DNA from 3 places in the Pediococcus acidilactici genome. Region 3 is predicted to be linked to each of the others. Evidence: riboswitches for the same ligand, from Rfam matches in the RefSeq annotation. Region 3 holds a riboswitch; each other region holds the start of a gene.
The links. A riboswitch is a leader RNA that binds a small molecule or an ion and turns the genes downstream of it on or off. The one in region 3 is predicted to bind thiamine pyrophosphate.
Positions count from the first base shown of each region.

Region 1: it holds a riboswitch for thiamine pyrophosphate, as region 3 does, so the genes downstream of both, thiS (sulfur carrier protein ThiS) here and thiM (hydroxyethylthiazole kinase) in region 3, are expected to answer to the same signal.
Region 2: it holds a riboswitch for thiamine pyrophosphate, as region 3 does, so the genes downstream of both, thiW (energy coupling factor transporter S component ThiW) here and thiM (hydroxyethylthiazole kinase) in region 3, are expected to answer to the same signal.

Region 1 covers NZ_CP066046.1:657,229-662,072, reverse strand. The annotation lists gene I6H64_RS03300 (ABC transporter ATP-binding protein) at 1-86, opposite strand, end outside; gene I6H64_RS03295 (ABC transporter ATP-binding protein) at 136-861, opposite strand; gene I6H64_RS03290 (hypothetical protein) at 886-1,605, opposite strand; gene I6H64_RS03285 (hypothetical protein) at 1,798-1,965, opposite strand; gene thiE (thiamine phosphate synthase) at 2,027-2,656, opposite strand; TPP riboswitch at 2,745-2,836, shown strand; gene thiS (sulfur carrier protein ThiS) at 2,930-3,127, shown strand; gene thiF (sulfur carrier protein ThiS adenylyltransferase ThiF) at 3,128-3,790, shown strand; gene I6H64_RS03265 (thiazole synthase) at 3,812-4,585, shown strand; gene I6H64_RS03260 (M20 family metallo-hydrolase) at 4,582-4,844, shown strand, end outside.
Region 2 covers NZ_CP066046.1:324,769-329,612, reverse strand. The annotation lists gene I6H64_RS01635 (LppW family protein) at 1-942, opposite strand, end outside; gene I6H64_RS01630 (NADPH-dependent FMN reductase) at 996-1,547, opposite strand; gene I6H64_RS01625 (NADPH-dependent FMN reductase) at 1,552-2,181, opposite strand; TPP riboswitch at 2,355-2,444, shown strand; gene thiW (energy coupling factor transporter S component ThiW) at 2,556-3,071, shown strand; gene I6H64_RS01615 (glucose-6-phosphate isomerase) at 3,138-4,490, opposite strand; gene I6H64_RS01610 (GRP family sugar transporter) at 4,760-4,844, opposite strand, start outside.
Region 3 covers NZ_CP066046.1:1,238,336-1,243,179, forward strand. The annotation lists gene thiE (thiamine phosphate synthase) at 1-480, opposite strand, end outside; gene thiD (bifunctional hydroxymethylpyrimidine kinase/phosphomethylpyrimidine kinase) at 470-1,300, opposite strand; gene thiM (hydroxyethylthiazole kinase) at 1,297-2,091, opposite strand; TPP riboswitch at 2,237-2,342, opposite strand; gene I6H64_RS06245 (CsbD family protein) at 2,486-2,710, shown strand; gene I6H64_RS06250 (lytic polysaccharide monooxygenase auxiliary activity family 9 protein) at 3,034-3,633, opposite strand; gene I6H64_RS06255 (TMEM175 family protein) at 3,995-4,804, opposite strand; gene I6H64_RS06260 (LicD family protein) at 4,820-4,844, opposite strand, start outside.

The DNA.
Region 1 (4,844 bases), 580 kb from region 3:
TTTTGTTGAATACCGTCATCAATTAAGAACTTAATTGAAAACGCAAATCCAATATTAGCTAGCGGAGCTAATATATTTATTAGCATTGTTGCAACCCAAAGGCTGTTGATCGTAACTAACTTTTCCTTACCTATTTTAAACACCTGATTCTTTTTCAAATTTTTTTAAATAGTAATCCCGAATACCGTCTTGCAACTCACTGTCTTTGATCTCCTTGATTACTTGAGCATCAACCAGGTACAGATGATCTGCAATGTTTTGTAATTCTTCTAAAATGTGACTAGTAAGCACCACGCAAGTCCCTCGGCTCGCTAGCTTAACGATCAGCTTCTTTACTTGTTCTACCGCAGATAAATCCAACCCGTTAAAAGGTTCATCCAGTAGCAAAAGCTTAGGAAGTGTGCACATTGCTCGAGTAATTCCTAATTTTTGCCGCCAGCCTAACGATAAATTTGCCGCGTTATCATTTAGCTTGGTGGTCAATTGCATCTGACTTAATAGATCAGCTAACATCGTTTGGCCTACCCGAATGTTCATCATTTCCAATTGCTCATCAATAACATTTTGGACGGTGTAACTACTTGGAAATTGAGGTGTTTCAATTAAGCTTCCGATGCTACCCCTTTTCATAAAGTTTTGACCATTAGTAATTTCTTCTCCGTCAAAAACAATCTTTCCGCCATTCACTCGAGATAAACTTAATACGCACTTCATCAGGGTGGTTTTTCCCGCTCCATTAGGTCCTAATAGACCGTATACCCGGCCACTTTTAAAATTTAAATTTACGTTATGCAAAGTATCTTCATTATCAATTTGTTTTAATAAACCCTTGATTTCCAAAATGCTATTTTGTTTTTTCAAAGTGCGCCCCCTTTCGTTTAAAAACTACAGTTCTAATAATGCAAATTTTTTAAATGCTACCAATCCCAACAACGTTGCAATTACCAGTAAAGCTAGCAAAGTTATTAACGGAAGCTGAATACTGTTAGTGCCAAAGCTTAGCGTACCCGCGTTACAAAGGATAATAATCATCAATACCGCAGAACCAACTACGTAACTAACCTTAGGGATTAATAAGGCAATTGAAGCTGGAATTAATGCAATAAATCCGTACAGTAAATCAAGTAACCAATCTTTCACTAAAAAAACTTGATACGTACCTGGTAAAAACTGCTTAAACTTTAAATACGTTAACGCCACAATCGAGCCGTGAAGTAGTAATAAAATCATGCCCGAAAAAATGCAGATCATTAAAAACATCCCGGTTAAAATACTTCTTCTAGAAAAAGGGAAGGTTGCAATTTGGCTGAGTCGTTGCGTTTGCCTGCTCCTAGCGATGATTTGAAATGCTAAAAATCCTTGCAGTAATAAAACTCCCGCTCGTATAAACAAACTAAAAAAATAATAATAGACGGCCCAATATTGGACTAGCTTCGGGACGTTTATAAAGGAATCCGGAAGCAATTCCATCAATTTATTTTCCTTAACTAACCCATGTAAAATCACTGTAGTAATTATTAAAGCTGCACCTAAAATAATGGTTAAAGTACCTACAAGCCTTTTTGAACCCACTTGTTTTGAACACATTTTCGTAATTTTAAACATTTTTACCGTCCTCCTTGCTTCTATCTTGCAAGAGCTAAATAACTAAGTAAATTAACTATTCCTGAATAGTCCGTTTTAGTTCCTAATTAGCTTAAAAAAGATCCTCACGCTTGCAAAAAAGTCCTTGATTACTTTCTAGCTCACAAGTAACCAAGGACTTTTACAAAATATTTAATTAAGTTTATGTAACGTTCACCCTAATTTTTTCAAATCCTCCTGAGAAATAAAAAGAGTCACTTCACCAGTTTCCTTATTAACCTTAGCTTTTACTTCCACACCATGAGCAAAGAAAGTTGGTTTGCCAACGTCAATTTTTAAATATTGATTGCCATAGCTTAACACGCGATAAAGTTTTTCCATTATTATCTCCTCCGTTAATCGGGTCCAGAAAAAATTACTAGCCATCAAAGCAATCCCCAGCTTAACTAAGAACATCTATAACTGTAGATTTTAATTGCTGAGCTGCTTGCTGCGGTTGCGTAGCCTTCATGATTGCCGAAACTACTGCAACTCCGTCGACATTCGTATTCCGCAAAACGGATAGATTTTCCGCATTTAGCCCGCCAATTGCAAAAACCGTTATTTTTGCTTCCTGCTTAATTCGTTTTAGCATTGCAACACTAGTGTGCACGGTTTTAACGTGGGTTGTAGTGGGAAAAATTGCTCCCACTCCCAAATAGTTAGCCCCTTCTTCAACCGCGCATTGTGCTTGCGCAACTGTTTTAGTAGTCGCTCCAATAATCTTGTTGGGTCCTAAAATTCGCCGTGCTACCGCCACTGGTAAATCAGCTTGTCCAAGATGAACACCCGCAGCATCGACAGCTTGCGCAATCGCTACCTGGTCATCGATTATTAACGGGACTTGGTAACGGTCGGTAATCTTTTTTACATGACCCGCCAATTTATAGTATTCAGCACTGCTGATTTCTTTTTCCCGTAGCTGTAGTAAATCAACCCCTCCTTGGCAAGCCAACTCAATCCTTTCTAAAAATTGTTGTTGATTTAGCCCTAACCGGTCCGTGACGAGGTAAAGTAATGGCTTTTCTAACATTTGATCCACCTCAATTTAATTTTGACTTTCTTTATGATAGCGTTTACAATATATGTGGTAATAATTTTACCACATAAATCAAAACTTTAAAGTTCGTCTGGGGTGCCATTTTTGGCTGAGATCATACCCATTGAACCTGATGTAGTTCGTACTACCGAAGGAAGACCGAATACCGCAATCGCATAATTCTGTAACTCACTTTTAGTGAATTACGCCACCCATAATTGCGTACCCCCTTTCTTTGGTTGTATCCATAAGAAAGGGGGTTTTTGCATGGCAATCGTTAACGGAGAAGAAAATCAAGCAGCGGATGCTCAAAATTTATTAGCCTTCTTGAAGACTAAATACACTAAAATTGACAATCTCGCGGTTGAATTAAACGGCGAAATTATTACCAGCCAACAAATGAACACTACCATTATTCAACCAGCAGACCATTTAGAAATAATTGCATTCGTGGGAGGAGGTTAAATGAGTAATTTTAAAGAAAAACAACTCCAACTTTATGGACATTCCATTACCGACCTGCAAACTCAGATGACTAGTCGAAACGTAGCTCATTCTGCGCTACCTTTAAGCTCGTCAAAAGTTACCATCGCGGGTGCTGGTGGTTTGGGCTCTAACATTGCAATTGCCTTAGCACGGATCGGGATTGGTCATCTAACCTTGGTTGATTTTGATCAAGTGGAATTAAGTAACTTAAATCGCCAACAGTATAAATTAAACCAGATTGGAATGGCTAAAGTAGTCGCCCTTAAGCAAAATATTGAGGAATTCAACCCCTTCATTTCCGTGACGCCTTTACAAGTGACGGTTAATGCAGCTAACGTTGCGGACTTATTTGCGGATGCCGACGTAATTTGCGAAGCTTTTGACGACCCGGCAGCTAAAGCCTTGCTTTTACGTGAATGCAGTCGCCTATTTCCTCAAAAGCCGTTAGTGATGGCTAGTGGAATGGCCGGAATTCATCCCGCAAACCAGATTAAAACTAAGCAAATTAACCAACACGTTTACGTCGCCGGCGATGGAGTCTCTAGTGGGCAAGAAGGGTTAATGGCGCCACGCGTCATGGTGGCAGCCGGGCACCAGGCCAACCAAATTGTTCGCTTAATCTTGGGTAACCAAGCCGATTAAATTAAGAAAGGAACTAAACCAATGACATCTAATAACGATTACTTAACCATCAAAGGCCAGCAATTTAACTCACGTTTTATTTTAGGTTCAGGAAAATATGATTATAACTTAATCAAGGCGGCTGTAAAAAATGCCCATGCCGAGATTATTACCATGGCCCTTCGGCGAACTACGGAGACTACGGAAGACATCCTAAATTATCTGCCCGAACACGTAACCATTTTGCCAAACACCTCCGGGTCGACTAATGCAGAAGAAGCCGTTCGAACTGCCCACTTAGCTCGTGAACTTAGCGGTAGCAATTTCATTAAATTAGAAGTAATTCCTGATAAAAAGTATCTGCTGCCTGACAACCAAGAAACGGTAAAGGCAACTAAAATTCTTGCTGAAGAAGGGTTCATTGTTCTTCCATACATGCTTCCTGACTTAAACACCGCAAAACAACTGGTGGATGCGGGAGCGGCCACCGTCATGCCGCTAGCTTCCCCGATTGGTTCAAATTTAGGATTAGCCAATAAAAACTTAATCCAAATTTTAATCGATGAAATCAAACTCCCCATCATTGTGGATGCTGGCATTGGCAGTCCTAGTCAGGCTGCGGAAGCAATGGAAATGGGTGCGGATGCGGTAATGGCCAATACTGCAATTGCGACCGCAGAAGATATTCCATTAATGGCAGAAGCATTTCGGATGGGAATCGAAGCCGGTCGGAAAGCCTACTTGGCAGGATTAGGTCGAGTGGTTAACCATAAAGCCGTTGCTTCTTCCCCGTTGCAAGGAATTAGTAAGCAATGAAAGACATCCCTGATTTAAATGACCAATTGCAATTAATCGCCCACGCTTCACCCACTTTTCCTAAGCAAAATCGATTAGTCTATAGTCCAGCATGGACAACCGCCCAGCAACAGCTCATCCAATGGGCTCTGGCGGGCGGATTAACCGTCAGTGTTGATGACTATGGTAACGTCTATGCTGATTTAGTTGGAAAAGACGACGCAAAGATAGTGGCGACGGGTTCGCACATTGACACGGTCAAAGATGGGGGGATTTTTGA
Region 2 (4,844 bases), 910 kb from region 3:
TCCCGCAATTTTTAGCTGAACGCCAACTTGTTGACTTAACTTTTCTAATAACGCCTCTCCGCTTTCCAAAGAAGGGTTATCTTCTGACATGATTGCAATGGTGCAACTGTTATCGCCCTTGCCTAAGTAACCAATGCTGTTAACAATCCAGTGCCCGTTAGGCATCTGTTTCCAACCATTCTTTAGCCAAGCATACTTGGAACCTGCTGAAATTCCCCAGTCTTGGTCGTCGGCAACGTTAGCCATCAAATTTTTAGTATAGGCCTTTGACTTATTTGAGATATAGCCGTTCTCGTAAAAAATCTTGTTTAACACCTTAATTTGGTCACGGGGGGTGGTGGGTGTCAGCGCCCACCCACTTGCTAACGCAGTCGAGTTAGTCATTTTTAAGTTGTTAAACAATTGCCCCAAACCTCGCGCGCTGCCGATATCATTGTAGATACTCGTGGCCGCATTGTTATCACTATTTTCAATCATCTGTACCGTCGCGTTTTGCTCTCCGGTGGTTAAAGCGCTGGCTTTTTGGTGACGCTGATGCAACAGTTCTACTAAAAGGTCGGTTTTAATAATACTTGCCGAAGGGAAAGTATTCTGCTTGGTATTGGTTGCCTCATAAAGCTGGTGGTCTCGTTTTGAATACACCGCAACCTTTGCATTTGTGTTCGCTAAAAACGGACGTAATTGTTCAGCAAATCCCTTAGCGGTCGCTTTATTGACGGCTTTCTTCATTGGAACTTGTGGGTTTGTCGCGGGTTGATGCTTAGCCGAACCCTTTTTGTTTACTGGGCCGCGTTGCGATTGTGATTGCGCAACTTCTTGGTGTGCGCTAACCCGTAACATTTCTAAGCCCGCTACGCTAGTTACCAAGACCAGAATGGTTACTATCGAATAAAATCGCACCCAATTTAGTTTCGGGGAAGGCTTTTGCCAATTTTGATTCATTTAATCTAAACTCCTACTCAATAAACTTTAATACTGGATCCCAAGCGCAAAAGCTACTCAAGTTGTTCAATCACCCGCACAAATTTAAGAAACTTTTGCAAAATTTGTTCAAGAAAAGCCACTGTTTTTGCATCCCGTAAATCACCGGCTTCATTGAAAGCTGTTTTTGCATTACTTAGCAAAAACTCATTGCCCGGCATAACGATCCCATTGACGTGCGGTGCCTCTAGGATCTGTTTCAGGTGCAATTGGGCGCGGGAAGTCCCTTGGTTATAATACGACGCCCCAATCACCCAGATCGGTTTCCCATCAAACGGGTGTAATTTAAACGAAAACCATTCAATGAGGTTTTTCATAGCTGCGGGAATGGTATGGTTATGTTCTGGGGTGGCTAAAATCACCCCGTCTGCCGCCTTAATTTTTTGGTTTAGCTCCTGTAAAACTGGGGATGCGCTTAGGTCTTGATCCTCGTTAAATACGGGAACTTCCCGCAGATCTAGTACTTCAATTGTTACGATTTTTTGAAAATGTCGCCGTAAATATTCCACTAACATTCGGTTATATGATTGTTCGCCAATCGATCCGGCAATTGCCACGAGTTTCATTCTATCACACCCCTTCTCGAGGACTATCATCATTTTGTTGCACAAATTGCCTTAATTCGGTTTCATTAGCTTGATGAGCATGGTTTAACTGCTGGGCAATCTCTAAAAACGCCAAAAAATCGGCAAACAAACCATCTAGCTGGGCAACCTTAGTTTGATCAATTAAATCACCGCGTTCATCAAATGCTTGTAAAGAATTCCCCAACAAAAATTCAGAACTAGGCAAAATCCGGGCCTTCAGTTCCGGTGCGTCTAAAATTTGCCGGAGCTGGGCATGCGCTCTTGAGGCGCCCAAATTACCGTAAGAGGCAGCCGTAATCATTACCGGTTTATCCAAAAAAGGATGGATGCCGTACGAAAGCCATGCTAATGTGCTAAGTAAAATGGCCGGCACCGCATGGTCATATTCTGGGGTGCCGATAATCACCCCGTCTGCTTGGGTAATTTTTTCTGCCATTTGCTGGGCTTGTTGAGGAATTTCCCTAGTTGTTGTCTTTTTAAAAATTGGTAAACCAGCAATTTCTAGAATTTCAATATCTGCTTGATGTACGTACCGTTTCTTTAAATATTGTAGTAACATCCGGTTGGTTGAATGCCGTGCGTTAGTCCCCACTATCGCAACGAGTTGTTTCATTTCGCTAACCTCCTCCAAATTAGCTTTGTCTATCAAACCGCTTTACACTTCATTACCATTATACGACTCCAAATGTAAACGCTTAACCCATTTTTTAACGAATTCGATTCTTCATAAAGTTAACCCCATTTACAAAGTTTAAAAAACGTGGTATCTTGGTCAGCAAATAACTACTAACATTGCTGGGGTGCCACGCGGCTGAGATCATACCCATTGAACCTGATCTAATTAGGATTAGCGCAGGGAGCAGTGCATTAGCCAAGCTACATATAATTGTGTTTTTACTAATTTTATGTAACCAGCGGTGTCCTGCTTTGCGGGAGACCGCTTTTTAAGCAGCACCCCTAGCTAAAATTGATTTTGGAGGAATTACCATGCAAAATAAAACCACTTTACGACTGGCCATCGCTGCTTTACTGATTGCCATCGACGTAGTTACTTCCCCGCTTTTTCGGATTGAAGGAATGGCTCCCATGTCGAGCGTGCTAAACGTAATCATTGGCTGTTTAGTCGGCCCCTTTTACGCATTCGCAATCACTTTAATGACCGGAATAATTCGGATGCTCATTCTGGGAATTCCCCCGCTCGCCTTAACTGGCGCAGTATTTGGTGGCGTTCTTTCCGCCCTCTTTTACCGGTGGACTAACCGGGTCGGCGGCGCTTGGCTAGGGGAAATCATCGGTACCGGAATTATTGGCTCCCTGCTAAGCTATCCGATCATGATTTTATTCACCGGCAGTAGTAACGGCTTGTATTGGTTCATTTACACTCCGCGTTTCCTCGCTGCGACCCTTTTTGGCGGCTTAGTGGGCACCATTTTAACTAAGATTCTGCTTAAAAGTCCGCATTTTCTACGATATCAACAGCTGTTTAGCAAATTAAAACTGTAAATAAAAAATCCTGACCACAATTTTTAAATTGCGATCAGGATTTTTAAATATTAGCCTAGTTTAAAATTATTTTAAACGAGCGTTTAATTCTTCAGTCTTGTCTTCGTAACCTGGTTTACCAAGTAAAGCAAACATGTTGGACTTGTATGCTTCAACACCTGGTTGGTTGAATGGGTTGATTCCGTTCAAGTAACCAGAAACGGCAACGGCTGCTTCAAAGAAGTAAATCATGTAACCAAGCGTGTAAGCAGTTTGGTCAGGGATGTTGAGCGTCATTACTGGAACGCCACCATCGTTGTGTGCAAGGGTAACCCCTTGGTAAGCTTTCTTATTAACTTCGTCCATTGTCCGACCTTCTAGGTAACGGAGACCATCAAGGTTTTCTGCTTCCTTAGGAATGTCGATGTCATGGTTTGGCTTTTCAACGTTAATTACAGTTTCCATCAAGTCGCGACGACCTTCTTGGATGTATTGTCCAAGTGAGTGTAAATCAGTTGAGAAGTTTGCTGATGAAGGGTAAATGCCCTTTTGGTCCTTACCTTCGGATTCACCCATCAATTGCTTCCACCATTCGCCAAAGTATTGTAACGTTGGTTCGTAGTTTTCAAGCAATTCGGTAGTGTAACCCTTCCGGTAAAGGATGTTCCGCAATGCGGCATACTTGTATGCGTCGTTTTTATTAACGTCAGCATCTGTGTATTCCTTGCTTGCGTCTTCGGCACCCTTCATTAATTGATCGATGTCGCCACCAGCTACGGCAATTGGAAGTAAACCAACTGCAGAAAGTACTGAGAAACGTCCCCCGATGTCATCAGGCACAACAAATTCTTCGTAGCCTTCAGCATCTGCTTCAGTCTTCAAAGCACCTTTTGCACGGTCAGTTGTAGCGTAGATCCGTTTCTTAGCTTCTTCTTCACCATATTTTGCAATCAATTTTTCCTTCAAAACGCGGAAAGCAATTGCGGGTTCGGTAGTTGTACCCGACTTAGAAATTACGTTGATCGAGAAGTCACGGTCACCAATCAAGTTCAAAACGTCTGCAAGGTATGTGGAACTAATTGAGTTACCAGCAAAAATTACTTGAGGTGCACCGTTACGTTGTTCCTTAGTCAACATGTTGTAGAACGTGTTGTTTAAGAAATCAATTGCGGCACGGGCTCCCAAATATGAGCCACCAATTCCGATTGCAACAAAGACTTCGGAGTCTTCGCGAATCTTTTCAGCAGCCTTCTTAATCCGTGCGAATTCTTCCTTATCGTAGTTAGATGGTAAGTCTAACCAGCCCCGGAAGTCGCTTCCTGCACCAGTACCTTTGCGAACTAATTCGTCGGCAGCGGTAACCATTGGTTGGATTTCAGCAAGTTCATTTTCATGAACGAAATCAGCCACGTTGGAACTATCAAATGAAATGTGTGCCATTTTAAATACCCCTTTTATTTAGAATTCCCTACTATTATACAATAGTTTGCCAGACTTTGAAGAACTTTGGACAACTTGAAGCGGTTAAATTTTCCTTAAACAAATTAGCGCCCGTCAGCAAGTCACTTTAAAAATTAAGTTTTTCTAAAGAAAATTGGTCTATATCTTTTATCGGATTCTACGCAAAAACTCCTCATATTTTTATATGATTGCATAAAAAAAGACCGCGGATTTTATAATCCCAGTCTGTTTTCTTCATATTAAGATTTCTATTTTAATGTTGCTAGTAACGTTTCACCGATAATAATTAAAATCGAGCCGATAATTACGAACTGCATTTCGCGATGGGTCTTA
Region 3 (4,844 bases):
TTCACGTAATTTATCCACTCCTAGGGCATTCCCAGCATCGGCTTTGGAGTTAGTTTCGTAGACGGTTCCGGTTCCCAAGTAGTCTACGCCGTTCAACTGGTTGGCAGCGGTGATTTGCGCCGCGGTATTGCACGAAAGCCCCACGATCATTTGGTCGCCGACGCGTTCTAAGACCGAGGTAATCCGTTCGTCTTTTTGACCGACGTGAATCCCCTCCGCCCCCACGGCCAACGCTAAGTCTACGTCGTCATCAATAAACAGCGGAATCTGGTATTTTTGGGTAATCTGTTGACAAGCCCGGGCTAGTTCAACTACTTCGTCACGACTAGCGGTTTTCACCGCCCCCTTGTTACGAAACTGAAAGGCAGTGGCTCCGGATTGCACGATTCGTTCCACCGTCGGTAAAAAGTCCGCCTTGCTAGCCACGTCCTGGGTACCGGCAATAAAGTAGGCTTGTAGCATTGTTGGATTAAATTTCATTTTCAACCTCCCGATATGCCCAATGGTTTAACGGGCCGTGCCCGTGTCCCACCTGAATTCCGTCACTAATCGCGGCGTTAATAAAGGCTTTGCCAATTTGTAGGGCTTGTTTTAAAGATTTCCCCTTCGCGATTTCCGACACGATTACTGACGAAATCGTGTCGCCAGTGCCGTGGGTGTTGCTGGTTTCGTAACGGGGGCTAGCTAACTCTAACTCGCTACCGTCCGCGAACAGAACGTAATCGCGACTTTCTGCTGAATCACTAAAATGACCACCCTTAATCAAGACGTTTTGTGCGCCCAGTTCCTGCAACCGGGCAGCAGCCACTTTGGCATCTGCGTTATTTTTAATTGGCATCCCCGCTAATTTTTCAGCTTCAGGGAGGTTCGGGGTAATTAGGTAAGCCAGTGGCAACAACCGGGTCCGCACCGCTTCAATGGCTTCGTCGCTCAGTAGTTTCGCACCGCCCTTTGCAATCATCACCGGATCCACCACTAAAGGTCCAAAATCATACTTTTGATAGTTTTCCACAACCGCGTCAACAACTGCCGAATTAGCCAACATCCCCGTTTTTGCAGCTTTAATATCTAAATCTTCGGCCAACGCCGCAAACTGATGGTCGATAATGTGGCGTGGCATCACCGCCACGTCGGTCACCCCCAGCGTATTTTGAGCGGTCACCGCGACCACCACGCAGGTTCCAAAAACCCGGCGTTCCTGCATCGTTTTCAAATCCGCTTGGATTCCAGCTCCGCCGCCGCTATCCGTTCCGGCAATCGTTAAAACTTGCGCTGGCTTTTTTGTATCCATGTTAATCATTCCTCAACTTTCATTCTTTCTTCAACTTGGACAACCGTGATGTTTGCCAATTCATCCATCAGCCCGTTCAAAAAACTCCCTGGCAAATACTGGTCGTGCAATTTTTCGGCAATCCGTTCACCGGCGCACGACAAGGTCAAACTTGCGTTAATTGCCGCCTGCAACGGCGTTGGTCCGATCGCACAAAATGCGGCTGCTAAACTCGAAAGTAAATCTCCCGAGCCCACCACCGCCGGCAAAAGCCGGGTTTGGTTGTGAATCTCGACCACCCGGGTTCCGTCACTAACGTAGTCGGTTGCCCCACTCGCAATCACCACGTTATGGTACTTTTGTGCGCAAGCTTTCACCACTTGATGTGCATCCCCGTCGCCGTTTCCCGCGTCAATTCCACGAGTTTGCCAATCAATCCCAGCTAATACGGCAATCTCGCCTAAATTACCACGAATTATGTCGAAGTGATACTTTTTCAACAACCGGAAGTTTAATTGCTGGCGGTACTGGGTTGCTCCGACCGCTACCGGATCCAAAACGAGCGGTTTTTGTTGGTCGTTCGCCGCTTGGCACAGCGTTTCGATGTCTGCCCAGCCTTCTCGACGTACCGCTCCAAGGTTAATAGTCACCGCGGACGCCAAGCGGACCAGTTCTTCGGCTTCGCTTTCCTCTTCACTCATAATTGGGGAAGCCCCCACCGCGTTTAACCCGTTTGCCACTAAAAACGGGGTCACAAAATTGGCGTAGTTAACTACCACCGGGTTAACCTCTCGAATTCGCTTAATTCCTTGTAAATCCATTTGATCAGCTCCTCATTCATATCTCCACCAAGCGATGTACCGAAGGCGGTCTCTACCAGCGAACCATCGCTGCAGATTGACGACCGCGTTTACTAACATCCTCCATCGGCAACCAACAAAAAAACCACCCTTGAGAAGGATGGTTTTCGCCCAATAAACACTTTCCTTCGCAAGTATCAACTTACAGGTTCAAAGGGATCACGCTGCACAAGCGCATCTCAGTTCTTCTAAGAACACCCCTAGTGTAGATATTATTTTATTTGAATATGAATTCGGTTTCATAATACGCCTTTTAACCCCCTTACACAAGTCCGTGAGCATATAAATTCACTTTTAAGGGCGACCCCTGCTAAAATAAAGATGTACCAAAAATATTCAAAGGGGGATAATATTTATGGATAAAGACAGAATGGAAAACACTAAGGACAAAGTTGCAGGTAAAGTACACGAAGGTGCTGGTAAATTAACTGGCGACAAGAAGGAAGAAAGCAAAGGCAAAGCACAAAACATGGCGGGCAAAGTTAAAGACAAACTTGCTGACGTAAAGGATTCCGCTGCCGGCGCAATGGAAGAATTAAAAGACAAGTTAGACAAGAAAGACGATAAAGATCACGAATAATTAAAAAACCGCAAATTGCGGTTTTTTGTTTGGCCTAATCACGTATCTGGAAACTAACTAAAAACAGTTCTACATCCTGAGTCTTCATTCATTTCAATTTTCTACATACATTTTAATGAAGCTTTTTTTTAGTGGTGCTCAAGCCCGCCGAATAAAAAACGGTTAAAAACATTTAGGACTTTAGCATCAACCGCACTAAGAAAACTGGTTTATTTCAACATAACTAAAACCCCACCAATCATCTAAACCATGATTAATGGGGTTTTATTAATGCTCACAAACTATCCGACTTTGGTCCCACTGTTTGTAACTTCTTCCGTGAATTATTGAATATTAACATCTGAAACTTGGTAAAAGGCATTTGCCGTATTAGCAATATTCCATACGCTTAGGATCACGTGGTATCCCTTTTGGTCCGGAATGTTAATTTTGTGCGTTACTTCGGTTCCTGGGGTTGCCCCGTGGTCGTCAAAACTAGCAATTTTCTTGAAATCACTGAATTTTAACGGTTTATTCGGGTCCCAGCCTGGTTTGGTAATGTAGTAATCCCACGTACTGGTACTGTGTGGAGCGGTTAGGTGCCAGGTAATATCAAAGGCACCACTCTTAATCGGCGTCTTGTACCAACGATCGGCAGTTTGCTCGTCTAATTGAGAAAACTTAGCAAGCCCCGCGCTCGCAATTTTACCATCGATAAAGGTATTTTTCGGCGCTTCGATACTTTGCGGTTCGTACATTACTGGTCCAATATTTTCGTTCAATGGTTTACCAGGAAACTCGCTACTTCCTAAATAAGCCCGGCCTCCAGGATTAGTAACGTATCCGTGCGCGGAAGCCTTGATAACGCTAAAACCTAATACAACAATTACAACACTAACAGCTACTAAAATATAATGTAAAATTCGGTTCCTCGACTTTACCATAACACATCCCTCCTTATGTCTATAAGATAACATGGTGGAAAATTGCGTTCCACAAAAACGCTTACACAAATAAAAATATCGGTAATCGTTGATGGTCTGCGTAGGTGGTGCCGGTCAGACTCGTTGCCCGGTGCAATGATGCTCTTTAAAAATCTTTTCCAGGGTAAAAGGAACTTCAAATCCCTTATATTGCACTCTCGACACGCTTTTATAAAGCCAAATTCACCATCTTAGTTGACACATCTTATGCAATCTCCACAATTGACTGCTCATAAATCAAGCCACAAAAAAACTGGGTAACCAAAACTTGGTAAACGACCTCGTTTTGGTTGCCCAGTGAAAATTAAAATTTAACTGATTTTTAGTTATTTCCATATTGTCCGCGCTGATGACGATTTCGTTTGGCCAAGTCGGGATAGCTTTGAAATAGCTTGCGCAACTCAGCTTGGAGTTCGGGATCGTTGCGCTTACGCCCGTGTCCCCGGTATTTCTTCATAATTTCGCGTTGTTTCTTCCTTAACTCATGTAAATCAACATTATTCGCACTCAAGAACTGATTCTGTTCGGCTTCCGGAAGTTCCGTAACGTCTTGGAAGTCCGTATAATCGTGCCGGGTGACCATAAACGAAAAGACCGGAATTGCCAAGTAGATAACTACGGCCCACTTCGGATAGAAATAGGCTAACACTAAAATTAACACGCTCGCGAAGCCAAGAAAGTTGTTGTGGTTATCATAAATCTTATGGAAAATCCGTCTCATTTCGTGGTGGCTAGTGTACTTTTGCTTGATAACTTCATAGCTGAGCCACATAAACAGGATGCTGACAATCATGGTCAACACCCCGTACGCCATTACGGTAGTCCGATTAGTGTCATAAATAATGACTTTGGTAAAAATTGGCGTCAGACTTAAGAACGCCAAAAAGGTAAACTCCTTAACGAAAACGCGGTCGTTCATGGTATCACTATCCTTGAACAACATGGCGTGTTGGTACCAAATGTTGGCTACGAAACAAAAACTAATGAAGAAAATACCAATGCTTTTCCCAAATTGTAAATATTCACTTAACGCATCGTGTTGCGGTAACGGCAGCTCCAACACCATGATGGTGATGATAATGGCGATTACCGCATCACTAAACGCATCCATTCGTTCCTTCAACTTTTTCAATTGCTCTTTTCATCCCTATTCCACGTGCTTGCCATCGATG